DNA from 3 places in the Bradyrhizobium sp. Kon37 genome. Region 1 is predicted to be linked to each of the others. Evidence: riboswitches for the same ligand, from Rfam matches in the RefSeq annotation. Region 1 holds a riboswitch; each other region holds the start of a gene.

Evidence for each region. A riboswitch is a leader RNA that binds a small molecule or an ion and turns the genes downstream of it on or off. The one in region 1 is predicted to bind cobalamin.
Region 2: another riboswitch for cobalamin. It lies ahead of metE (5-methyltetrahydropteroyltriglutamate--homocysteine S-methyltransferase); the one in region 1 lies ahead of AC0L3J_RS21400 (TonB-dependent receptor).
Region 3: another riboswitch for cobalamin. It lies ahead of AC0L3J_RS08255 (TonB-dependent receptor); the one in region 1 lies ahead of AC0L3J_RS21400 (TonB-dependent receptor).

Annotation. Positions count from the first base shown of each region.
Region 1 covers NZ_JBVVOY010000011.1:151,789-159,835, reverse strand. Annotated here, with positions in the region: gene AC0L3J_RS21410 (hydantoinase/oxoprolinase family protein) at 1-1,058, opposite strand, end outside; gene AC0L3J_RS21405 (PepSY domain-containing protein) at 1,519-2,946, opposite strand; gene AC0L3J_RS21400 (TonB-dependent receptor) at 2,958-5,291, opposite strand; cobalamin riboswitch at 5,424-5,625, opposite strand; gene AC0L3J_RS21395 (histidine phosphatase family protein) at 5,698-6,270, shown strand; gene cobT (nicotinate-nucleotide--dimethylbenzimidazole phosphoribosyltransferase) at 6,271-7,323, opposite strand; gene cobF (precorrin-6A synthase (deacetylating)) at 7,339-8,047, opposite strand, start outside.
Region 2 covers NZ_JBVVOY010000005.1:250,341-258,387, forward strand. Annotated here, with positions in the region: gene AC0L3J_RS14680 (SMP-30/gluconolactonase/LRE family protein) at 30-962, shown strand; gene AC0L3J_RS14685 (GNAT family N-acetyltransferase) at 1,289-1,747, opposite strand; gene AC0L3J_RS14690 (EAL domain-containing response regulator) at 2,364-3,578, shown strand; gene AC0L3J_RS14695 (4Fe-4S binding protein) at 4,160-4,363, shown strand; cobalamin riboswitch at 5,151-5,350, shown strand; gene metE (5-methyltetrahydropteroyltriglutamate--homocysteine S-methyltransferase) at 5,450-7,765, shown strand.
Region 3 covers NZ_JBVVOY010000003.1:49,191-57,237, forward strand. Annotated here, with positions in the region: gene AC0L3J_RS08220 (DUF1254 domain-containing protein) at 1-53, shown strand, start outside; gene AC0L3J_RS08225 (GreA/GreB family elongation factor) at 1,270-1,761, shown strand; gene rnk (nucleoside diphosphate kinase regulator) at 1,771-2,184, shown strand; gene AC0L3J_RS08235 (hypothetical protein) at 2,855-2,998, shown strand; gene AC0L3J_RS08240 (YjiS-like domain-containing protein) at 3,168-3,320, shown strand; gene AC0L3J_RS08245 (GlcG/HbpS family heme-binding protein) at 3,452-3,952, opposite strand; gene AC0L3J_RS08250 (Cj0069 family protein) at 4,181-5,242, shown strand; cobalamin riboswitch at 5,327-5,535, shown strand; gene AC0L3J_RS08255 (TonB-dependent receptor) at 5,661-8,047, shown strand, end outside.

The DNA.
Region 1 (8,047 bases):
CAGGCCGGTCCCGGCTCGGAGCCGGCGCTTTCCGGTCCGACGGTCAGGCTGCCGGGACCATGGCGCACGATTGATCCGCCGCCCGCTCCGATCGAATGAACCGCAAGCATCGGCTGACGCAGCGGCTTGTCACCGAGCATGCGGCCGTCTGTCATCTCGGCCTGGCCGTCGACGATCAGGCACACGTCGGTCGTGGTGCCGCCCATGTCGAACGTCAGCATGCGCGATGTGCCGAGCTGACGCGCGATGCTGACCGATGCCGAGACGCCGGCCGCCGGGCCCGACATCGCCATCACCAGCGGCCGCCGCTTTACCGCCGAGATCGGGACCATGGCGCCGGCCGAATGAAACACCTGCAGGCCGGGGCCGATCGGCAACCGCTGCTCCAGCTCGCTGAGATATTCGACGGCAATCGGCATCGCGGCCGCATTGAACACGGTCGCCGACGTCCGCTCATATTCGCGCGCCTCGGGATTGACCTCGTGCGACAGCGAGACGTGGGCGACGACGCCCTTGAGCCGCTCGCCGAGCATCTTCTCGTGCACCGGATTGGCGTAGGCATGAAGCAGCGCGACCGCGACGCTCTGCACGCCAGTCATTTTCAGCCAGGCCACCAAGCGCTCGATCTCCGCTTCATCCAGCGCCTTCAGCACCCGGCCCTCGTGGTCGAGGCGCTCGGCCAGGCCAAAACATCGTTCGGGCGGCACCAGCGGCGGCGATTTTGGCGGGACGTCGAGACGGTAGAGATCGCGCCGACGATAGCGCGCGATCTCTAGCACGTCGGCAAAGCCTTCGGTCGCCACCAGCGCCACTTTTGGCAGCCGTCCTTCGACGATGGCGTTGGTCACGCGCGTGGTGCCGTGGACGAAGCGCTTGACCTCGCTCTTGCGCAGGCCCACCGCCTCGATCGCCTCCAGCATCGCCTGAACCGGCGCCTGCGGGCGCGATGGCACTTTCGCGATCCGCGCCTCCGCGGGGGAGTGCCGGATCGCGATGATGTCGGTGAAGGTGCCACCGATATCGGTGCCGACTTCCCAGTGATTTTCGTCAGCGCTCATGTGTGGGTCAGCTGCGGACGACATTCGAACCGGACGCCGGGTGGTTCCCGTCCGTCGCGAAATTCAATCCCAAGCCGAGCGCGCTCATCGTCATCCCCTGTCATGCCACCGCTTGCGAGCGTGCGACAGAGCGATGGGCTCGGGATAGGGTCAGCGTTGTCGCAACGCACTGGAGCAGCCCGCGACCGGCGCGGCGCGCCAAGGCACATTTTAGTGCAGCGCTGCCCGCGGGGAGTGCAAATTCCTGTGGATCGTTCCACGCGGGATAAGTGCAGCGCACCACGTATTTCCTCGGACGAAACGCCACATCCGCTGCACTGCAATCCATGCGCCGCGCACGCGCTGTCTAATTTGCAGGCGATCGACTGGCGCTACGGGCCATGCGATTGCTTATGAGCTATGCATGGCAGTCGGCTCAGCCTCTCTTTATTGTACGATCAGTAAGCGTGGTTTTGCCCGCTCAACGCATCGCGACCAAGCGGCGCCAGCCGATGATGATGCCCGTGATGGAGAACAGAAAGCCGAGGGCGCAGAGTCCGACGACCAAGCCGTCGCGCAGCAACGGACGCGCGACGAGGACCGGAAAATCCAGCGTGTGCAGCGCGCCGTAGAACCACCGATAAGCCCGTCGCGACGAATCCAGCCTTTGCAGCAAATTGCCGTCGGCGCCGTCGATGTCGAACCAGAGGTCGCCGCAGTAGGAGCGGTAGACCGGGGCGCCTGGGACGGTGGACTGCGCGGGATAGCTGTTGTTGACGGCAAGGACCGACGTTACGCCGCAGCCGGCCGCGAGGCGCGCGGTCAGCTCTTGGACCTCATGAACATCCAGAGATCCCGTTGGTCCATCGCGGGGCGCGTCGCCTGCCTTGGTCAAGGTCTGACCGGCAAGCCCGGTCCGGTCCCGCCGATAGAGATTGCCGTTGAAGGCAAACCATTCGATCTCACGGGCCGACGGCGATACAGGCTGCCGATCGAGCGATGCAGCCGCTGCCCAGTTCGGTGAAGCGTTCATCACGCTGGATTCAGCCGAGGTCAATTGCCCACGCGAGAACAGCCGGCCGTGATCCATGGAGAGCCAGCCACTGAATATCCAGCTCAGCACGAAGACCATCGCAGCGAGGCCGATGAGATGATGCAGGGCATGCCAGCCACGATAGGGCGAGCCGATCAGACCGCGCCGAGGTTTGATCCGCGCAAGCCCGAGCACAGCGCCAAGCAAAGCTGCGATCAGGGCCAGCAGCGACAAGGTCCAGACCACGCGATCCCACAGCGACCAGTTGCTTCGCAGGACTGTTGGATAGATCCAGTGCAGCACGCTCCCGACGAGATTCCATCCGCGCTCGCTGCGCGTCGTATCCAGGACGATCTCGCCGGTGCGCGAGGAGACATAGACCTCCGTTCCGGCGGGATCGCCCAGGGCAGCCCGAAACAAGGGCCGATGGCGGTCAAAGCCGTTCGGCACGCTCCATTGGTCGTAGTCCGAACGCGCAACGATCGCGGCCCGCGCGGCATCAAGCCCACGGCTGCGTGCGTGATCTCGCGCGATGGCCAGCGCGACGCCGAAAGACGTGATCGACGCGTCGGCCCCATCGGAGGCGCGGACTGCGCCCGCGCGCGACGGCCCTGAGACGACATAGACCAGTCCATCGCTGCGCTGGATCAGGCGAACGCGCGTCGCATCCGCGATGCCGCTTGCGGCCACGGCATCGGCGACCGCAAGCCTCGTCTCAGCGCTAGCCAGCGGCACGAGCCCGGCAAAGCGTTCCGTTTCCGTCAGAGATGGAAACGGAACGAAGTGCATCACGATTCCCGTCGCGAACCACATCGCGAACAGCAGGCAGAACGCGACCCCGAGCCATCGATGCAGCAGGACGATCGCGCGCATCATCGATCAGCGTCCTACCATTTGAACGCGGCCGAGATTTCATAGGTGCGCGGCGCGCCCAGCAGGATCTGATCGGGATAGAACGGATCGCCCCAGATCGCATAACGCTTGTCGGCGATGTTGCGCACCCGGAATGTCAGGCGGGCCTGATCGACCGCATTGAACACGGTCTTGGGGATGTCGACGAAGGCGTAGACATCGGCCACGGTGTAGGCCTTCAGCGTCACGGTGTTGGCATCGGCGTTGTAGCGGTCGCCGACATGGCGGCCGGTGATGCCGAGCTCGACCGCCCAGGGCGTGAAGAACCGGTACGACGCGCCGGCATTGGCGACGACGCGCGGCACGTTCGGCGGCGTGTTGCCGGAGAACGAGCCGCCGACAAAATCGTAATCGGCGTAGCGCGCATCGACATAGGCGATGTTGCCCCAGAGACGCAGAGGCTCGATCGGCCGCACGGATGCGGCCAGCTCGACGCCTTTCGACTCCTGCCGCCCGGCGAGGTTGAGCTGCATGCCGCCGGCCGCGGCATAGACGTTCTTGCGCAGGATGTCATAGGCCGAGAACGACCACTCCGCCCGGTTGTCCCAGAACAGGTGCTTGACGCCGGTCTCGTAGGTGCGCGCGGTGGTCAGGTTGAGCGGATCGGTCGGATTGAGCAGGAAGATGTTGTTGGCCGAGATGTCGGCGCCGGTCGCATATTGGCTGAAGAAGGTCAGGCCCGGAACGGCTTCCCACGTGTAGCCGATGCGACCCGTGGTCGGGACCCAGGATTGCGAGAACGGAAAGCCAACGTTCACGAGCCCGGTCTTGTCGGTCGAGTTGCGGTCGAGCCCGATATGCTCGGCGCGGAGGCCGCCGACCACCGCAAAGGTCCGTGTCAACTTCAACCGGTCCTCGAACGACAGTGCCTCGTTGTCGATCCGCGCGGTCTGCTGCTTGGTCGTGAGCAAGCCGTAATAGCCGCGATCGGGATTGACCAGCGAGACGGAATCATCGGGGAAATTTGCGGCGCCCGGCCTCACGAAATCAAGGTAGCTTGAGGAAAGCGTCGTGACCAAGCGGTTGTCAAAGCCGGCGATATTCGCATCCCAGACCAGGTCGGTGATGTTGCCGACCAAGCGTTGGCTGTGCGCGACATAGAAGCGCCCACGGTCGACCATGTTCGTGCCGGAATTGAACGCCTCGACCTCGTTGTTGAGCCACGTGCGCTCTGCGCCATAACCATAGGCCTGGCTTTTCAACGTCAGGTCGGGCGCGAGCTTCAGCTCGAAGCCGCCGCGCAGCCACACTTCCTTCGCCACGTTCTTGTTGTCGAGGACGTTGTAGTTGGTGTTGAAGGTGCGGTCGTCGATCGTGACGGCCCCAAGATCAGTCTTGTTGAAATAATTGCCGGACACGATTCCCGTCGTCGCATGCGAACCGCTGAAGGCAATCGGCACCAGCGGCGCCCCCCAATAGGCTTTCGAACGATCCTCGCGGTATTCGATCGCGCCCCAGACCTTGAGGCTATCGGAGATGCGGTAGTTGAGCTGGCCCGACACATCGAGCGTCTTGGTGTTGGTGTCGTCGGCAAAGCCGTTGAGCGAGGAACGACTGACGTCGAAACGGTAGTCCAGTCCCTGCACATTGGTGCTGCCGCCCGAGCCGTAATGCGCGCGGAACGAGTTCAGCGAATCCCAGGAAAAATCCGCCTCGTTCCGGATCGGACCGGTGTGCGGCTGCTTGGTGACGAAGTTGATCGCGCCGCCGGCGGCGCCCTCGCCCGACATCAGCGACGCCGGCCCCTTCAGGAATTCGACGGCCTCCAGGTTGGCCGTGTCGGTGATCCGCGAGGTCATGTTCTGCGGACCGATCTTGATGCCGTTGTAGAGCGTGTTGATCTGGCTATTGGTGAAGCCGCGCATGGAGAAAGCCGACGGCTCGGCCGGATTGTCGCCGGCTGTGACGCCAACCGCTCCCTGCGCGACGTCGGACACGGTGCGATAGCCCTGCTCGCGCATGGTTGCGGCCGAGATCACCTCCACGGTCGCGGGCGTTTCGCGCACGGTCAGGCCAAGGCGCGAGGCGCTTTCGGCGACGGCATTGGTATTGAGCGGCGTCTGTGCTGCCGCAGTCGGCACGACAGGCTTGGGCACTGCGGATGCAGTCTCCGGCCGGCGCGCTGCTGCGCGGCGTGGGCCCTGCGCCTCCCGCGCGGCGGGCTTGGCCTGCTTGCGGGATTGGGCAGGCGTTACCTCGACCGGCGGCAGAGGTTCGCGAGCCTGCTGCGCCAGCGCGGCGGAGGGATCAAGAACGACAAAGGATGTGAGTGCGGCGGATGCAAGCAGAAGCGCACGCCGTCGTATCATGTGAACAGGAGACACGGTCTTGGACCTCGGTATGACGTCAGTGGCACGTCACCGCGAACCAAGGTCCCATCTTCCGGCTTATAAGCCTTCCGATGAAGCCGAATGTCTGTACTCCCCGACCGACATCTTCGCGTGTGACCACGGCTGACGGCAGGTCTCCTGGCTCGCGGGTCAATACCTTGCGTCGCCTTCCCGGGACCGAGATACCCAGTGGCATGTGATGCAAGATTCGCCGCTTACAGTTGCGGGGGCAGCCACGGCATTGGGGACAATGTCCCCGCACCGCATTCCCTTTTCATCCCCTCTCGGGGAAACCGTCGCGAGCATCTAGGATTACGATCCAGACAGAGTCAATGTGCCAGTTGCGGCGTTATTGCCACAACGACCAGTTTCCTTGGAGATAAGCATGGGAGGCGAGACCTTCCTCTGGCTGATACGGCACGCGCCCGTCGATGGCGTCGCGGGGACGATCCATGCAGCCGACGCACCGGCCGATCTCGGCGCTCGGGCGCAGCTGGAGGCGCTGCGGCAGCGCCTGCCGCGCGACGCCGCGAGCTATGCGAGTCCGTCGCGGCGCACGGTCGAGACGGCCCGCGCGCTGGGGCTCGAGCCGCTGCAGCTGGACGAATTCAGCGAGCAGAACTTTGGCGACTGGACCGGCCGTCGGCACGACGAGCTCGCCGCGACCGGTGGCGAGGCCTATGCACAGTTCTGGAGCGATCCTGCGTGCGGACGGCCACCGGGCGGCGAAAGCTTCGAGGAACAGGTCGCGCGCGTCCGGCTGGGTCTGTCGAGGATCGGCGCCGGGGCCGCGACGCTCGTCGTGCATTCCGGCACGATCCGCGCGGCGCTGTGCATCGCGCTGGATCTGACGCCTCAAGCGGCGCTCCGGTTTGTGATCGATCCGCTGTCGCTGACCCGGATCGACCGGCTCGCGACCGGCTGGCGCGTCGTCTCCGTCAATCAGCGGACGATTTGATCAGGCCGGACGATCCGGCACATTGGCCTGCGCAAAGGTCGCCATGCCGTTGTGGAGCGCACAGGCCGACCGCACCAGCGGCAGCGCGATGGCCGCGCCCGATCCTTCGCCGAGCCTGAGATCGAGGCTGATCAGCGGCTGCAGATTCAGCGCGCGAAGCACCAGCCGATGGCCCTGCTCGGCGGATTGATGCGAGGCCAGCAGGAACGGCTGGCACGAGGGGTTGAGCCGCGCCGCCGCCAGCGCCGCCACCGACACGATGAAGCCGTCGATCAACACGGGGATGCGGAGCTGTGCAGCCGCGATAATTGCACCGCAGATGGCCGCAATCTCGAGACCGCCGACGGCGCACAGGATCTTTTCGGGCGAAGCGCCCGCAATGCCATGGCGTGCGATCGCAGCGTCGATCACCCGCGCCTTGTGCACACGGCCGGCCGCGTCAACGCCGGTCCCGCTGCCCGCGATCTCCTCAGCGCTCACACCGAGCAAGCCGGCCGCGATCGCCGCCGATGTCGTGGTGTTGCCGATTCCCATCTCGCCGAAGATCAGAAGATCGGGCTGCCCGGCCTGCGCGCGCGTCACCGCACGTCGGCCGGCTTCGAACGCAAATGCCAGCTCTGCGGGGGTGAGCGCAGCTTCGATACTGAAATCGCGCGTGCCGCTGCGCGGCTTGTCGGTCACGATTCCAGCCATCTCCTCCTGCGCCAGCGTGCCGGAATCGACGACCTCCAGGCTGGAGCCCAGCTCACGCGCGAGCACCGAGATCGCGGCACCGCCGGAGGCAAAGTTCGCCAGCATCGCGATCGTCACTTCCTGCGGATAGGCCGAGACGCCCTGGGCGACGATGCCATGATCGCCGGCGAAGATAACGATCGGCACCCGCGCCGCGCGCGGTTGCTCGGTTGCTTGGAGGCCCGCAAGCTCGATCGCGAGCTGCTCGAGCCGGCCAAGCGCGCCGGTCGGTTTCGTCAGTTGCGCCTGCCGCGCCACCGCCGCCTCGCGATGGACTGCGGAGATATCGGGGCATTGTTGAGTGACCCATTCGGGGAGCATGCTGCCTCGCTTGCCTCACAGCCTGTGCTTGAGGATGTAACTGTCCATGATCCAACCGTGTCGTTCGCGCGCCTCTTGCCGCACCGCGACGATACGCGGGCCGATCTCGGCCAGCGCGCCGGACATGATGATCTGATCGGGCATGCCGAGATAGGCGCCCCACCAGATGTGCAGGCCTTTCGGATCGAGCGACTGGAACGCCGTGCCGCCGTCGAGCATCACCACCACGGTATCGACGCCTGCCGGCCAGCCGCCCTCACGCAAGCGACGTCCCGTCGTGACCAGAAAGGGCTCGCCGATGTCATTGAGCGGCAGCGCATGCGCCGCGCACAGCGTCTGGATCGAGGTGATGCCGGGAACGATCTCGATCTTTGGCGAGGGATTGAGCCGCCGCGCAATGCGCAGCGAGGAATCATAAAGCGAGGGATCGCCCCAGATCAGCAGCGCGACTCTGCCCTCGCCTTCGAGATGATCTGCGATCGTCTGCGACCAGGCAGCGGCGACGGCATCGTGCCAATCGTCCACGCCCTTGCGATAATCCGCTTCAGCGGCATCACGGACGGGCAGATCGAACTCGGCGATGCGCGTCGTGTCACTGGTGAGCACATCCGCGCAGATCGTCCGCCTGAGATCGGCGAGATCGGACTTTGCAGTCCCCTTGCGCGGGATCAGGACGAGATCGGCCGCGTTGATGGCAGTGATCGCGGCGCGCGTGAGCTGCTCG
Region 2 (8,047 bases), on a different contig from region 1:
ACCGTCGTTCGACCAGTCCGGGAATCTCTATGTCGTCGAGATCCCCTTCGGCCGCATTTCCGGATTTCACCGGAGGGCGTCTGGTCTTTGATCATCGAATACGACGGCTGGCCGAACGTCTGAAGGTTGCTCCGGACGGCCGGGTGCTCGTGTCCGACTATATCAACGGTCTCCTGGAGCTCGATCGACAGAGAGGGACCATCCGGCCGTTGCTGGGCCACCGCAATTCCGAGTCCTTCAGAGGCTGCAACGACCTGCATATCGCGACCAAACGCGACATCTATTTCACCGATCAGGGCCAGACTGGATTGCACGATCGGACCGGCCGGGCATTTCGACTGTGCCCTGACGGCCGGATCGACTGCTTGATTTCTAATGGCCCGGGCCCGACTGGCCTGGTGCTCAGTCCGGACGAGACCGTAATGTTCGTTGCAATGACGCGCGACAATTGCATCTGGCGCGTACCGCTGATGCGTGATGGCGTGGGGAAAGTCGGACGATTCAGCTGGTTCTTCGCGACGAGCGGTCCTGACGGACTGACGGTCGATCAAAAAGGGCGGCTCTTTGTCGCGCATGATTCCCTCGGCCACGTCTTCGGTGGGGCCAAACAGCGAAAGCGGTCCGCTTGCATCCAGTCCTGCGCAGGGTGGAAGCTGCACGAATGTCGTATTGGACGCGGCACTCGGCGCATTGCTCATTACGGAATCTTCTACCGGATCAGTGTGATGGCTGATCTCGCTCACCTTCCTCAAAATTCGCCAGCAGGAGTGGCAAGGTGGTGCGGAATCTTTTCACGCGCCGGTCCGCCGCACCAAGCTGCAGGAATGAGTGTGGTAGACGACTGGTTAGCCAGTCGCCGAGAGAATGTAATTGGTGACGAATGGATGGCGTTTGTGTGCGGTGATCTCAAACCAGAGCCGGTAAATCGCACTGCATGGGAAGCGCAAAAGAAGGATTCGTAATGCTGGGTCGGGCTCCGCCCGGAACGGGCCGCCGCCGACCTGTCGCCTTTTGGTCGGGCGGGTCGCGGTATCGCTTCCCACAACGCAGAATGATTGATCACCGACATTTTCGAACGTTCTCGCCAAGAAGGCCGAAGAGGTAACCGCTCGCGGTGGGAGTCAGCACCGCATCAGCGTCAAGGTTCTCGATCATGCTTGGCCGCGACGCACGCGTGAAGCGTTCGTTTTGAGAAGCAACAAGCCGAGGATTTACTGCTTGAAGGACTTTACCGATAGCACGCTAGCCCAGAGCGCTTTAAGTGTGTGGCGCAGAGGTCGTACTACTGTCAGAGCCTCTTGCGCGCGCGCAATCCTCCAACCCGATATCCCCTCTCCTCGTAGAAGTGGCGTACCCGTTCTAGGGCCGGATAACCATCCGGAGGCAACGCAACCTCAATCATCTGCCAGCCGCGTCGCTTCGCCTCCGAATCTACCGCCTCGAGCAGATGCCGACCGCAGTCAGAGCTCCGGAAGTCACGAGAAATCCATAGCTCCTGAAGCACGCCGTACGCTCCGGCTGCTCTCACGGCCTGTACGGCCGAGATGCTAGCTACCCCTACAATCTGCCCGGTGCCTTGTTCCTCGACGACAAAAATGAAGCCCTGTTCGGGATACTGAATCAGGCGCAAGGCCGCCTGCTTCGCGCCTTGAAGGCTGAACTCCGGTCCGGGGCCACCTAACTCGGAAAGTAGCTCTTCGACCGCTTTTGCGACCGCGTTCTCATCTCCTGGCACGCTCTTGCGCAAAGCCGTGCCCGCGCTGGACGTGCCTTGCCCTTCAGCACCAACACGAACACCCGACCTGGCCCTCTGGGGGAAATTCATGCTCAGGAGGATACAGAAAACGCAATTGAGAGCAACTATCAGGCTCGGTAGGAAGCAGCACGTCCACACTCGCTATAGGCAACAGAGCTGAGGTAATTGCAAGCCATTGCCGTTCTCTGAATCGACTGCGGCTTGAGCAGCTGCGAACTCATGATGGACTGCCTTCGATTGGAAAACATATCACGGCACACGCCGGTCATGCCGATCAAACATTCGTAAGAGTGATTGCCGATCTCGCTCACGAACTACTCGCTTCAATAAATCGTGCGCCACGATGATCGCAGCGCCATAGAGCGTCAGCTCGGTGCGTCCGAAGGACAGATTCCCACCTCGCGTGCGTCACTCGTACTTGCGCGAAGCGCGACAGGTATCATACGCGTGCGTCCGATAAAATCGTCTGAGCAAGATCGCGAAAGATTTTGCACACCAATGCACTATCTTAAGCTTATCTCGAACAATCGAAAGATATCGGGAAGCACAGCTTGTTTGGACCTTCGCTCCTCGTTTAAGGCACCGTCACGGAACAGGAGTGGTTGCGATGGAACATGGGCAGGCCGAACTGGTGGGAGGGAAACCTGTAATCTTCGGGCAACGTAAGGTGCGGCCGCGGGCGTGCCTGGCCGTCGGTAAGCGGCATCTGCGCGCCTTTCTACGGGATGTGCTGGAGGATATGGGATTTGTTATCAGCGAATGCAGGACTGCTGACGAGTTGCCGCACGTACTCCGCACGGAGTTCCCTGATCTGATCCTGCTCGGCATTGGCTCGGACCGCATCGAGCCTGGACGATTGCTCGAGATACTGGTACGCGAAGAATTTGCAGGCCGAGTGCTGGCGTTCGGAGCGCGCGAGTCGATCATCATGGCGGCAGTGCAGCAGGTCGGTAGTGAATATGGACTTGCTATGCTGCCGCCGCTCAGGGCGCCGTTTGCAGCCGAGACGTTGCGCGATCGGATCGGCATGCTCTTGCCAAGAGAGCCGGCGCCCCGTCCCGCGGTCCATGTCGGAGAAGCCTTACACGCTGGCTGGCTTGAGCTCTGGTATGAGCCGAAGTTTGACGCGTGTACCCTTAGCCGCCGCGGCGCCGAGGCTCATCTTCGAATGCGACACCCGACCTGGGGCGTTGTTCCACCGGCCTATTTCATCCCGGAATCTCACGATCCTCATTTTAGGAACTTGTCGCAGTTCGTGATCGACCGCGCGATCAAGGATTGGCAGTATCTTCTGGAGCAGCAAACTTCGATCGATCTCTCCATCAATCTCCCGGCAGCATTCCTGATTGACCCGCAGGCGGTACGCGATCTCTGTCGGCGCATGCCGTCGCACGCAGCTTTCGGCGGTTTGACGATTGAAATCGAGAGCGTGGAAGCGATCCAGAACCTAGATCTCCTGGTCGAGGTTGCGCGTGAGGTTCGCTTTCACAACATTGGCCTTGCAATCGACAATGTCGGTGCCAATTGGCCGCAGCTGATGGGGATGACAAAATTCCCGTTCATGAAATTGAAAGTAGATCGTCAGTTCGTCGGCGGCTGCGCGAATGGGCCCCTCAAGCGAACGGTGTGCCGCCATATCGTCGATCTAGCCAAAGAGTACAATGTGCGCACCGTCGCCGAAGGTGTGGAGAGCCAGGCTGACCTAATCGCTGTGGCCGAACTCGGCTTCGACCTTGCGCAGGGCCATCTGTTCGGAAAAGCCATGCCACTGAAGCAATTTGCACAGTCATCTTTCAACCCTGCTCCAGCTCGTCCAAAATAGTTGCGAGTGGCTGAGTGCGGCCAAGCGACGCTCGCGAGCACCGCCATGCCTACTCGGCACCAGGCATGAGGCTGAGTGCAATTCAGTCGGTCTGCAAGGCCAGTGTCGCTCGTCCCGCCGCCACTTCATTTCCCTCCGAAGCTTGTTATACCACAAGCCCGTTTTGGCAAGCCTCCAGCGAGTCCTCCGCGCAGCTAGCGTTGCAGCCATGAGCGAGGCTTGCACAAACCTCCAGTCGGGGTGTGTGACCGGAGGTTTGCCGAGATCCGACGTAGACCTGCGTCCGTTCGCGGGTTTTTGTCGCCGCCGGTGGAGGAAGCGTCAGCCTCGCTTGCCCCCGCGCTGACGTGCCAAACAAACCGACGGACGCTTCCAGCGTCAAGTCGCGACTGACTCTCGCAAGAGGGCCCGGTGGCTCGTAGCCTGAAATTGAAGCGACCTGTTGCTGTCGCCGACGCAACATGGTCTCAGACCGGGGACAGCCGAATTGGGCAAATTGCCCAACATTGAGCGCGTCTGCGTTTGGCACGGCATTTGAAAGGGATCGCCCATGGCATCGCTCGCCTAAGGAGTCGGAACGCATGGCTTACAAGATCGTCGCTTCGCAATGCACCGTTTGTGGCGCATGTGAGTTCGAGTGTCCCAACGCGGCGATCAGTCTGAAGCGCGACATTTACGTTATCGATGCCAAAAAATGTACGGAGTGCGAGGGCCATTGCGACACGCCGCAATGCGCGGTGGTCTGTCCGGTCCCTGACACCTGTGTCCCGTCCAAGACAGGATAGGCAGCCCGCGACCAAGGCCTCATCGCTCGATTTCGCGAACGAAGTTGTAGATGTGGGACCTTGAGGAGACCACGACCGCATGGGGCGCATCGAGGTCGATTAACATCGTTATGAGCTTAAGACGCTGAGCGACTCCGAGGACCCCCTCAAAGGGCTCTCTCGGAGGACACCGTCGAATTTGTCACGAACAAGGACAAGGCCCTCGATGCTCCGTGGCCGCGTTAAGGCCTATCGTCGCTGGCCGCGAGTCGAGGCGAGGCAGACCGGCGTCGAGCGGCCACGGACGCATCGAAGCCGGCGCAAAAGTCGCTCAGCACGTGAACACCTAGTGCACCGAGAAGATCATCTTGGCCAACCTCACGGAGGCGGACGACCTCGTGCCTGGTCGCGGGCTCGCCGAACACCCATGGAGCCGACCTGATCATCCGTGCGGTCCTGGAGCAATCCGGCTTTCGAAATTTCTAGGGAGCCCTCGTGGGCTGTGACCAAACGGATGCCGGCTGAGGATGATCGCACCTTCCTGACGCGCAGGTTCGAAAAGCTGCTGACGGAAAAGGTCGCCTCCTCGCGATCACACAGATACCGAAAGCGGCCCGGGTTCGTTCCGGTGGTGGAGCTCAACCGTTACGCGAGCGGGGAGCGAATGCATTTCACAAGCGGAGCCTCCACAGATCCGGGCGTGTTCACTAGGCCGCGAGCAAGACCGTCGTACCCGCCTAGTGCGCTCGTAATCGCTTGGGCAATATCGCAGCGAGAATCGGTAGGTTGACGCATCGATCCTCGTGCGCATAATTCAAGCCGTCGCGGTCTCCGGATTTCGTTTGATCCGGAGCTAAGAGGGAAGCCGGTGCAATGCCGGCGCTGCCCCCGCAACTGTAAGCGGCGAGCCGCTGTCCAACGAAGTCACTGAAGCCATGCGGCTTCGGGAAGGCCGGACAGCAGCGACGACCTGTGAGCCAGTAGACCTGCCTCGACAAGATATCGTCCACGGGCGGGGCGTCCCGGTGTGCGCCAAGCAGTTGTCGCTCACGCGATGTTCGCTGTCTGCGTCCGCCATGGCCTTTGCCCCAACATGGGGTCTAGGCTATGTCAATCCTTTCGCTTCCCGTTGCCACACTGGGGACGTCACGCATCGGCCCACGACGCGAACTCAAATTCGCGCTCGAGAGCTACTGGGCGGGAAAGTCCGGCGAAGCCGAGCTCCTCGAGGCGGGGAGTGGACTTCGTGCCGCTAATTGGGCACGGCAGAAATCCCGCGGTGCGACCGTCATTCCTTCGAATGACTTCTCGCTCTACGATCATGTACTCGATACCAGCCTGATGGTCGGCGCCATTCCCGACGTTTATGGCTGGACCGAAGGTCCTGTGTCGCTCAAAACCTACTTCACCATGGCGCGTGGCGCTCAGGACGGTGGCCACGCTCAGCATGGGCCCGGCGTAGCCGCACAGGAGATGACGAAGTGGTTCGATACGAACTACCACTACATGGTGCCGGAATTTCACCAGGATCAGATCTTTAAGTTTGCCTCTCGGAAGCCGATCGAGGAATATGAGGAGGCAAGAAGCCTCGGCTATCAGACGCGGCCCGTCCTAGTGGGCCCAGTCACTTTCCTGAAGCTCGGCAAAAGCGTAGATCCCGCATTCAATCCGCTCTCGCTGCTTGATCGGCTCCTCCCCGTCTATGTCGATGTTCTCCGCGAACTAGCCTCGCGCGGCGCTGAATGGGTTCAGCTCGACGAGCCATGCCTAGTGATGGACGTCGACGAAGGATCTCGGGCGGCTGTCCGCCGGGCCTATGCTCATTTCGTTAACGCCGTACCGCCCCTAAAAATCATGCTGGCCACGTATTTTGGAGGTGTCGGCGACAATCTTGAGACAGTCTTGGCTTTGCCCGTTGCCGGACTCCATGTCGACTTGGTTCGGGCACCCGGCCAGTTGGACGCGATTGTCGCCAGAGCCCGTGGAGATCTCGTGGTCTCGCTAGGCGTCGTTGATGGTCGCAACGTGTGGCGCTCCAATCTGCCCGCGCTGCTCGACCAGCTCGCTCCTATGGTCAAAAAACTGGGCAGGGACCGTGTTCAGATTGCTCCCTCCTGCTCGCTACTTCATGTTCCCACCGACATTGAGCTAGAGACCGATCTCGATCCCAATCTGAAGACGTGGCTGGCGTTCTCAGTGCAGAAGATCAAGGAACTTTCGATATTGGGCAAAGCGCTGGCCGGCCAGGCTGCCGACGTGGCGGATGAACTCGCCCTCTCAGAGGATGCATCCGTCACCCGCGAAACATCGCCGAAGATCCATAGTGCGAACGTCGCCGGACGAATGGCCGCGATCGACGATAGCATGCGTCGCCGTCGCAGTGCGTTCGCCCAGCGCGCCGACGTCCAGCGCGTCGCCTTCGCATTGCCGATGTTTCCAACCACAACCATCGGATCCTTCCCGCAAACGGCGGACGTCCGCAATGCGCGTGCAGCTCATGCGCGGGGAGCGCTGAATGACACGCAGTACGAGCAGCTTCTGAAAGCGGAGACAGCCCATACCGTGCATTGGCAGGAAGATATCGGCCTGGACGTGCTCGTACACGGTGAGTTCGAGCGCAATGACATGGTTCAATACTTTGGCGAGCAGCTGTTGGGTTTCGCGTTTACCAAGCACGGCTGGGTTCAGTCTTATGGCTCGCGGTGCGTTCGTCCTCCTATCCTGTTTGGAGATGTCTCCCGCCCGAAGCCCATGACCGTTAAATGGTGGCGACATGCGCAGTCTCTGACCAAAAAACCCGTCAAGGCTATGCTGACCGGACCAGTGACGATCCTGAACTGGTCGTTTGTCCGTGACGACATCCCGCGGAGCGAGACATGCCGACAGATCGCTCTCGCGATCCGAGACGAGGTCATCGACCTTGAGGCAGCTGGAGCGACCATGATCCAGATCGACGAGGCTGCGTTGCGGGAGGGATTGCCGCTGCGCAAATCGCAGTGGGAGGACTATCTCGATTGGGCAGTGGACAGTTTCCGCGTTTGCTCCTCCGCTGTCGCTGACGGAACTCAGATCCATACGCACATGTGCTATTCCGAGTTCAACGAAATCATCGATGCGATCGCAGCTATGGATGCCGACGTCATTTCAATCGAGGCTTCCCGTTCTAGAATGGAATTGCTCGACGCTTTCAAGAACTACAAATATCCTAATGAGATCGGGCCGGGCGTCTATGACATTCATTCACCGCGCATTCCCGCAGCAGCTGAGATCAAGCAGCTGATTGTGTTGGCGCGGCAGCGGGTTTCCGATCGGCAGCTCTGGATCAATCCCGACTGCGGACTGAAAACTCGAAGGTGGGAGGAGGTGCGTCCCGCGCTCGTCAATATGGTGGCCGCCGCACGCGAGTTGCGGAGTGAGGCATGATCGTACGCAGCGTGTCGCCAACGTATTTGTGAATAAGATCCACGCGCGTTGGGAGGTCGCGATATCTTGCGAACTCCCAAAGCTTCCAGCGCTTGCGACTGCCGGTCTGCTTCGGCGGAGGTGATCCCACACAGCCGGCGACAAGCTCGAATCCGGCGGACGACAGCATGCCGGCCTTACCGGTGACATATTCCAAGTCACTTACGCTCGACGCGAACCACGGTCCTATCGCTTCATTTATCCATCGCGTGGATGCGTCCCATCACAACAATCTATTTTACC
Region 3 (8,047 bases), on a different contig from region 1:
GACCGCAGACCGAGCCGCCCGCCAAGGCGGAAGCGCCGCGCGGACGGCGCTGAGACGCGGCTTCGGCAAGCCGCAAAACAAAAACTCGAAAAACAACCCCATGCACAGTAGCGTTGGCATTGAAATCGTTAGCCATTTTTGTTGCACCAAATAGGCGTTTGCCGGACCGATACATCCCTGCCCGTCGCGCTGTTCGGCTTTGACTCGTCGGGCAAAACACTGGCAGAATGGCAGCATCGAAAGTTCACCCGCGCGGAGCAATCCGCCGCGGGTTTTTTCATGCTTGTGCCTCAAACCGAAGATGACCTGAATTCCTGGAGCGCGGCGCCCCTTCAGGTCGGTGGTTGTAGCCCTGGCGAGTTGAGCCAATGATCCAGGGACAAGCTTGTTTCGGCCCAGCGTGCGCGTCTGAGGGCGGCATCTCTCACTGGCCCTGGCGGGAGCAGTTTCGCGGCTGAGCGAAGACGAGCGGCCATTTCTGCAAGCCCCTCTTCGTGCGATTCATTGAACTTGCGCCGCTGGCTCACTGCACGATCCGTTCCGGAGGAGGCGGGAGCGCAAGCAGCGTTCTCATCACCGATAACAGCCGCTGATCGGGCGGTGACGTCGGAACGTAGATATTGGTGGAAGCTTCCGTCGGCGCACTAGTGCACACAAGCGGCAGAGAGCGGTTCACGTTGGCGGCACTTCCTCCTGCAGCATGTACATGGATCAGGTCGGAGCCACCAAGCATCGCGTCCCGCTAGCGCGGGGAACAAGGTCAAGGCATGCAGGTTGACCTTGCGGCAGGGAGAGTTGTCGTGAGCGAAGAGGAGCTGACCAGCAAAGCCGAGCGCGCGCTCGTTACCGTTGCGCTTAGCCTGACGATGCTGGTTCTTTGCGTCGGAGCCCTGATCTGTCGCTAGCGCGTTGCTCTGTTCGCCGCTCGGTGTTCGCCAATCCTACCGCTCTTCAGTCGGATGCCACCCATTTCTATGGGGTTGAGCGCAGGTTGCCATGATCGGAGAAGCACTATCGTCTCACTTCAACGAAGTTCCTTTGTCCCCTCTCGATATTTCACGTGCACAGGTGCTGTGCGGTTTCGTCGCAATGTTTCCGGGAAATGAACTCCTATAATCAGATCATCATGGCTTACGTCATCGACATTGATGCGCACACCGCGCGTTTTGCTCTTCACGCCGGCCGCCTCCAAGCAGGCGGTTAGCCGGACGGTGTTCGCGCCGTCCGGGCTCTTTTCCAGCTTTCGTGACCTCCACTCGAGAGGTCGTCTTGAAGCAGAAGGAGTGCGCCGTGCTGCCTCTTCTAAAAATCGCACTGACCTCATCAGACTATCCGCGGCTCGAACAGCTCGCCCGCTTCTCCATCCAAAAAGGAGATTTGGACGGGATATTCCTCATGGGCGAAATCAACCGCGCCGATATCGTCCCGGACGAAGCGGACAACGTCCGTCCTTTCGTGACGATCGGATCATGGGTCACCCATTGCACGAATTGGGGCGTTCCGCGTCGCACTGTGCAACTGGTCTGGCCCGAGGAGTGCTGGTCGGATCCCGCCTGCATTTCGGTGTTGACCCCGCTGGGTACAGCTTTGATCGGACTGCAGGTCGGCGATCAGATGCCGTACTTCGTCGCCGGATGTCTGAATGTCGTCAGGGTCCAAAGCCTGACCCCATCGGATTCAAAGGTCGTCCCACTCTTCCGGAGAGGGCCGAGGCGGTCAGGCAACCCGTGCGACGACGATCCCGGACCAACTGCAGCATAGGAGCGACCAATGCACAATTTCGAAGCTGAGAGCCGGCGAGAACAGCCGGCGTTGCCGCCGATCAAGATCACTGAGGACGAATCGCGGCGCCTGAGTTCCTTGGCCAATTCGAGCATGGATCTGTTTCCGCGAGTGGCCCATTTTCTGGCTCGAGAGATGGAACGTGCCACGGTGACGGACGAGAACGACTTGCGAGGCGTGATCAGGATGGGATCGAAAGTGACCTATCGCGACGACGAGACGGGTGCGAGCCGAGAGATCGTGCTGGTGTATCCGCATGAAGCAAACATCGAGCTCAATCGGATCTCGGTCCTGACGCCTGTTGGAGCGGCCTTGATCGGCCTATCGCCGGGACAGCGGATCGAATTCGAGACGCCCCACAAGCGCACCAGGGGCCTGACCGTTCTCGCGGTGTCCGAATAAGGCCCGTACGTTAAGTCAGACGTCTCAAGTCGCGGCCGTGCGGTTGTACACACTCACTCTTTGGAAAAAGACAGGAACATTCCTGCAATTGCCAAGTTTTCCCGATGCCCTTCCCCAAGGGCGACCCCGAGTGGCCCCAGCTCCATGCCCCCCAATAGCCCCGCGAGCTGGGGCCCGTCTTTTCTCGAAATTCGGGAGACCGCACCGGCGAGCTTCCTGCCATTAATGTCGAGGCCATGGCGGAAGAGCCGCCTAAGCCCTTGACGAAGAACTAGGGTTGCCTCGGTGGATGGCGTAGCCGAACAGGCCCCTCTCGAGGTTGCATGTCTCGGCATAGTCTCGCCGCCATCTTGGTGCCCAGCTCCTTCTCGACGATTTCGACCGAGTTATCGCAGTGCGCGTTCCTGCTCCCCGCCAAGGAGGCCGTCATGTCGAGATTAGCGATCGTGTTAATGTCGGCACTTTCTGTGACTTCTGCTACCGCGCAAGATGCTGCGTCCGGACGATCGCACGAGCCGGCCGCTGCCAGCGCGTATGAAACTCAGCCTTTCCTTTTTGATGGACGGATGCGAGGCCACGGCATGAGGCAGCGAGGGCCTGCCGACAATCGTCACCCCAACGCCGGTGCCATTGGCGTGCAACCGAGAGCAAACGAGCCAAGGCGCGAACGATGAGCCCGCGTGCCCGCTTTGATCTGCCCGCCCAGTTGTTTGCCCTGGACGAGGTGATCAATTGCGCCGGCAATGTCTCCGATCGGCCTATCGCCTCCGGCTTCCAGATCGGCGGATCGCTTGTGCGGCAGAGACGAGCATGATAGCAGGAGCCATCGGGTCAAACACAACCGCCCGACCAGCTTTCGAGCCAAGCGTTGTTTCGCTCCATTACGGAGGTGAAACATGTCTTGCGACAGCACCACTGGCTCAATCGGCACATCCAGCGCAGCCTTCGTCCCTTCTCCAAATCCTGGATGGTTCTGGAAGTTAATGCTCGCGCTGCTGGACGGCATCACACGGCGCCGCCAGTACGACGAACTTCTCGAATTGGACGACCGGCTTCTCGCGGACGTCGGCTTATCGAGAACAATCGTTGGGGAAGCTCGACGGTGTTACTTCTCGGGTTGGCGCGACGATCGGTGATCGTCATATCCACTCGATGAGCGGCCACACCTGAGCGTGCGCAGGCGGCGCGTCTGCTTATCCCTGTGGATCAGACGGCCGCCAAGCTCGCAAAAGGCCGAAAAACTTTTCACTGCGATCTTGACGTCTTCTCAGAAGTCCAGCTTGTCGCGTATGGCGTCAATTCCGGCTTTCGCGCACGCTTCGTCCGCGTCACCGCCCGGCGCGCCGGACACGCCGACCGCTCCGACCAGGGAGCCGCCGGCTTCGACGATCAGCCCGCCGGCGATGACGACCGCTCCGGGAAGGTTGCGAATGCCCGCCTGCATCATGCCCGGCTGGCTGATCGCATTCAGCTCGGTCGTGCTGGTCTTGAACGAGGCAGCTGTCCACGCCTTGCCTGCTGCCGTTGAGGGCGTGTGAGGGCCTGCAAAGCGGTCGCGCAACATCACTTGCGTGACGCCGAAGCGATCGACGACGGCAACTGCAATTTGGTATCCACGGGTGCGGCAGTTCGCCAACGCAGCGCGCGCAAGATCGAGCGCCAGTTCCGGACCGAGCGATTTGTAGGCGACCAAAGCTTCCTCCGCCCGTGCTGGGTAGATGGACGCAATCAGCAGGGCCGTCGCGACCGACAGGGATCGAACGTTCATGGCAATCTCCGGCATAGGTGACCAAGCGCTTATTTGATCTCACCATATGTCAGATCATCGAACAGGGTCACGCTATCTGCCTTGGTTCACAGGCTCCGCATAACGGCGCCGGCCACGTCTTGAAAATCGCGGACGACCTCGTTAGTCTCCGTTGCGTGGGGACAAAGCAGACTCCCCGTGAGGCCTCGGTCCAAGCTCTGCGCAGCACGCCATTCGTGGAGCTTGCGCATGGACACCGAACGACACCCTTCTCACCAACACACCGTCGCCATCCTCTCGCGAGGCGACGCTGCCGCGCGGCGGGATGCGACGGCGCAAAACAGCCGCTTCGTCCGCGTCTTCGGAGCACTCGCGGCGGTCGGCATCGAAGCCCGGCCGGCGATCTACGACGAAAGCCTCGCCGAAGAGGTCCGCGAGCAGTTGCTCGCGGTGGACGGCGTGCTCGTCTGGGTCGATCCGATCCACCAGGGCAAGACGCGGGTTGAGCTTGATCCCCTGCTTCGCGACGTAGCGGCGCGGGGCGTGTGGGTCAGCGCTCATCCGGACGTCATTCTCAAGATGGGCACCAAGGAGGTACTCTATCGTACCCGCTCGATGGGGTGGGGATGCGACACGGCTTTATATCAAACCGCCGAGGCCATGCGCGCCGAGTTGCCGACACGGCTCGCCACCGGTCCGCGCGTGATCAAGCGCAACCGCGGTAACGGCGGCCAAGGCGTGTGGAAGGTCGAGAGCCTGCCGAATTCCCCGATGATAAAGGTGCTGGACGCGACCAAGGATGTCTCCGAGGAACTGACGTTGGAGAGTTTTCTCGGTCGCTGCACGGAATATTTCGAGAACGGCAGCGTGGTCGATCAGCCATTCCAGCCTCGCTTGAGCGAAGGCGTGGTGCGCTGCTATATGGCGGGCGATCGCTGTGCCGGCTTCGGCTCTCACAAAGTCAAAGCCCTGGTTGACTCGCCGGATGCCCGTTCCGAGGCCGGACCGCGGCTCTATACCTCGAACGCAGACTCGCGCTTCCAGCGGCTGCGTCGCTTGATGGAAGACGAGTGGACCCCGGGAATGATGAAGACGCTGGACATCGACGCAGGCTCGCTTCCGGTCATCTGGGACGCGGACTTCCTGTACGGTCCGAAAGACGCGGCCGGTGCCGACACCTACGTCCTGTGCGAGATCAACGCGAGTTCATGCTTCGCGATCCCCGAGGAGGCCCCGGCGGCGATCGCAAGGACGGTGAAGCAGCGGCTCTCGCAAACGCAACCGGCTGGATCGGCGGACAGGAGGCCCTAAGCAAGAATGCCGCGGCATCTCGTGCTGCGGCACTCCGCCAGAGGCGCCGGTCATACGCGGATGTTGACGCGCTCATCGCCAAATGCCAGTTTCCCGCGCGGTAGTGTCCGCAAGGACTCTCCAAGGGAATGCGGTGCGTCCACCTCGAGTGGGCAATTCCGCGGCTGCCCCCGCAACTGTAGGCGGATAGCCGACGACCAAACGAACCACTGGAGCCCCGCTTGGGCCTCTGGGAAGGTGGTCGAAGGCGATGACCCGCGAGCCAGGAAACCTGCTACCAGCCATGGTCACGCGCGAACGCATTGGGCGGGGTGCCCTGATGTCGGAAGAGTAGCCGGTGCATCTGCCGCTAGGGGCGAAGGCAGACTGCTAAGGCAACCGCGGTGACGGTTAGTTTGCGTCGCCGCAGAGCGTTGTCGTGCAAAATCTTTATTTCGGTCCGGGCGTTGCGCCGGAACATTCGCGTGTCCTTATCCAGATCTCTCAGGGAAGAGCCGGCAATTTTCGGCGCGCCACACCTGCCCTGCTCGCCTTGCTGCTCTCGACATCCCTGTCCTCCATGGCGATGGCGCAGACCGCGGTCCGCGACAACGCCTCCCGCGAGGTCGGCCCGGTGATCGTCACCCCGCCCACTCCAAGACCGGCCGTAACCGTCAGCCCCGGCGCTCAGAGATCGCGCACGGCCCGGCGCAACGTAGGGCGTAATCGCGCCGCTCCGGTGGTTGCCAACCCAACAACCCAGCCTCCGAGCTATCAGGTGCAGACGCCGTTGAACACGGCCGCCGTCACCGATGTCGGCTCCCGGCTCGGAATCACGGCACGGGAAACGCCAGCGACCGTCGAGGTCATTGACCAGCAGACCATGCAGGATCAGGGCATCAGGACCACTACCGATGTCGCCAAGGCCGCGGTCGGCGTCACCGGCGGCGATGCGCCGGGCGCGCCCGCAATCTTCTCCATGCGCGGCTTTAGCGGCGACCAGCTCACCACCCTCTACAACGGCATCCCGATCGGGCCGTCGACCATGACGGGCCGGCCCATGGATACCGCCAATCTGCAGCAGGTCGAGATCATCAAGGGCCCCAACTCCCTGGTATCGGGACTCGGATCCACCGGCGGTGCGATCAACTACGTCACCAAGGCGCCGCACACCGGGCCCATTATCAACGAGGCCTTCACCTCCTACGATTCCTTCAACGGCTATCGCGCCGGCTACGGTTCCGGCGGCAGCACGCTGGTCAATGGCCTCGACTACCGTTTCGACATCAGCCATTCCAACGACAAGAGCTTCATCGACGACACCTATTCGAAGCTCAGCAACGTCTCGGGCCAGTTGAACTACCGCGTCAACGACAGCCTGAAGATCTGGGGCGCCGCCGAATACAAGCAGGACAAGGACCGATTCTATTGGGGAACGCCGCTGGTGCCGGCGAACGCGCCCGGCGTCGTGCCGACGTCAGGCATCGTCTCGGGCCAGTGGACCAATTGCTACCTCAACGGCCATGCCGGGGCGCTCAATCCCGTTACCATCGACGCGCGCACGCTGACGACAAGCTACAACGTGCTCGACAATCACAGCGGGGCCAACGAGCTCTGGCTGCGCAGCGGCTTCCAGTGGGACATCACCAACAACATCTCGCTGCGCAGCCAGGTCTACGGCTACGACGCGCATCGGCACTGGTTCAACAACGAGATCAGCTCGTTCGACGATTCCGGGCCGAACAAGGTCTATCGCGAGCGGCTGGCGCTGGACCACGCGCAACGGCTCTATGGCAACATCACCGACCTCACCGTCAATTCCAACCTCGGTGGAATGGACAACCGCTTCGTCGCTACGGTTGCGGCAAGCAGCTCGCAATTCAACGTCTCGCAGGATACAAAGTTCTTCTCCGACACGGTCGAGCTGATCAATCCGGACCGCGGGCTTTACGGCCCGCGCAGCGACGAGAAGATCTACACCCATCTCGACACCACGGCGCTGTCGTTCGAGGACCGGCTCAAGCTGACCTCGACCTTCGCGCTGATCGGCGGCATCCGGTTCGAGGATATCGAACTATCGCGCACGCGCTTCAATCCCGACGGCTCGCTAGCGTCCGGAAAAGGCTATCCGTTCTCGACCAAGTTCAATCCGGTCACCGGGCGCATCGGCTACACCTGGGACATCGCGCCCGGGGTGATGCTGTACAGCCAATATGCGACGGCGGCGGACCCGACGGTGGCCAACATCTTCATCCTCGCGCCAAAGGTGCCGCTGCTGCTGACGACGTCGCGGACCTACGAGACCGGCGTGAAGCTGCAATCATCCGACAAGCGCGCCGAGGCGACGTTCTCGGCGTTCGACATCGAACGCAAGAACGTCTACGTGCCCGAGAGCGGCATCGTGTTCAACGTCGCCGGCAAGATGGCCTCCAAGGGCGTCGAGATCGCTGCGGCGGTGAACCCGGTCGGCGGCCTGAAGCTGTGGGCCAATGTCGCCTTCGTGCAATCGCGCTTCGTTGACTTCAACTATGTCGACGGCAATGGCGACTTCCAATCCTATTCGGGCAAGACCCCGCCGAACGTCCCGAACTTCATCGCCAATGCCGGGGCGTCCTATCGCTTCGGCACCAAATTGCCGGTGGAGATCGGCGGCCTCGTCCGTCACGTCGGCGACAGGTTCAACTTCCAGGACAATCTGGTGACCATGAACGCCTATACGATCTTCGACGCGTTCGCGTTCGTCGATATCCCAAAGGCTTATTTCCCGGGCGTCGACCAGACCCGTATCAGCTTTCGCGTGAGGAACCTGACGAATAAGCTCTACGC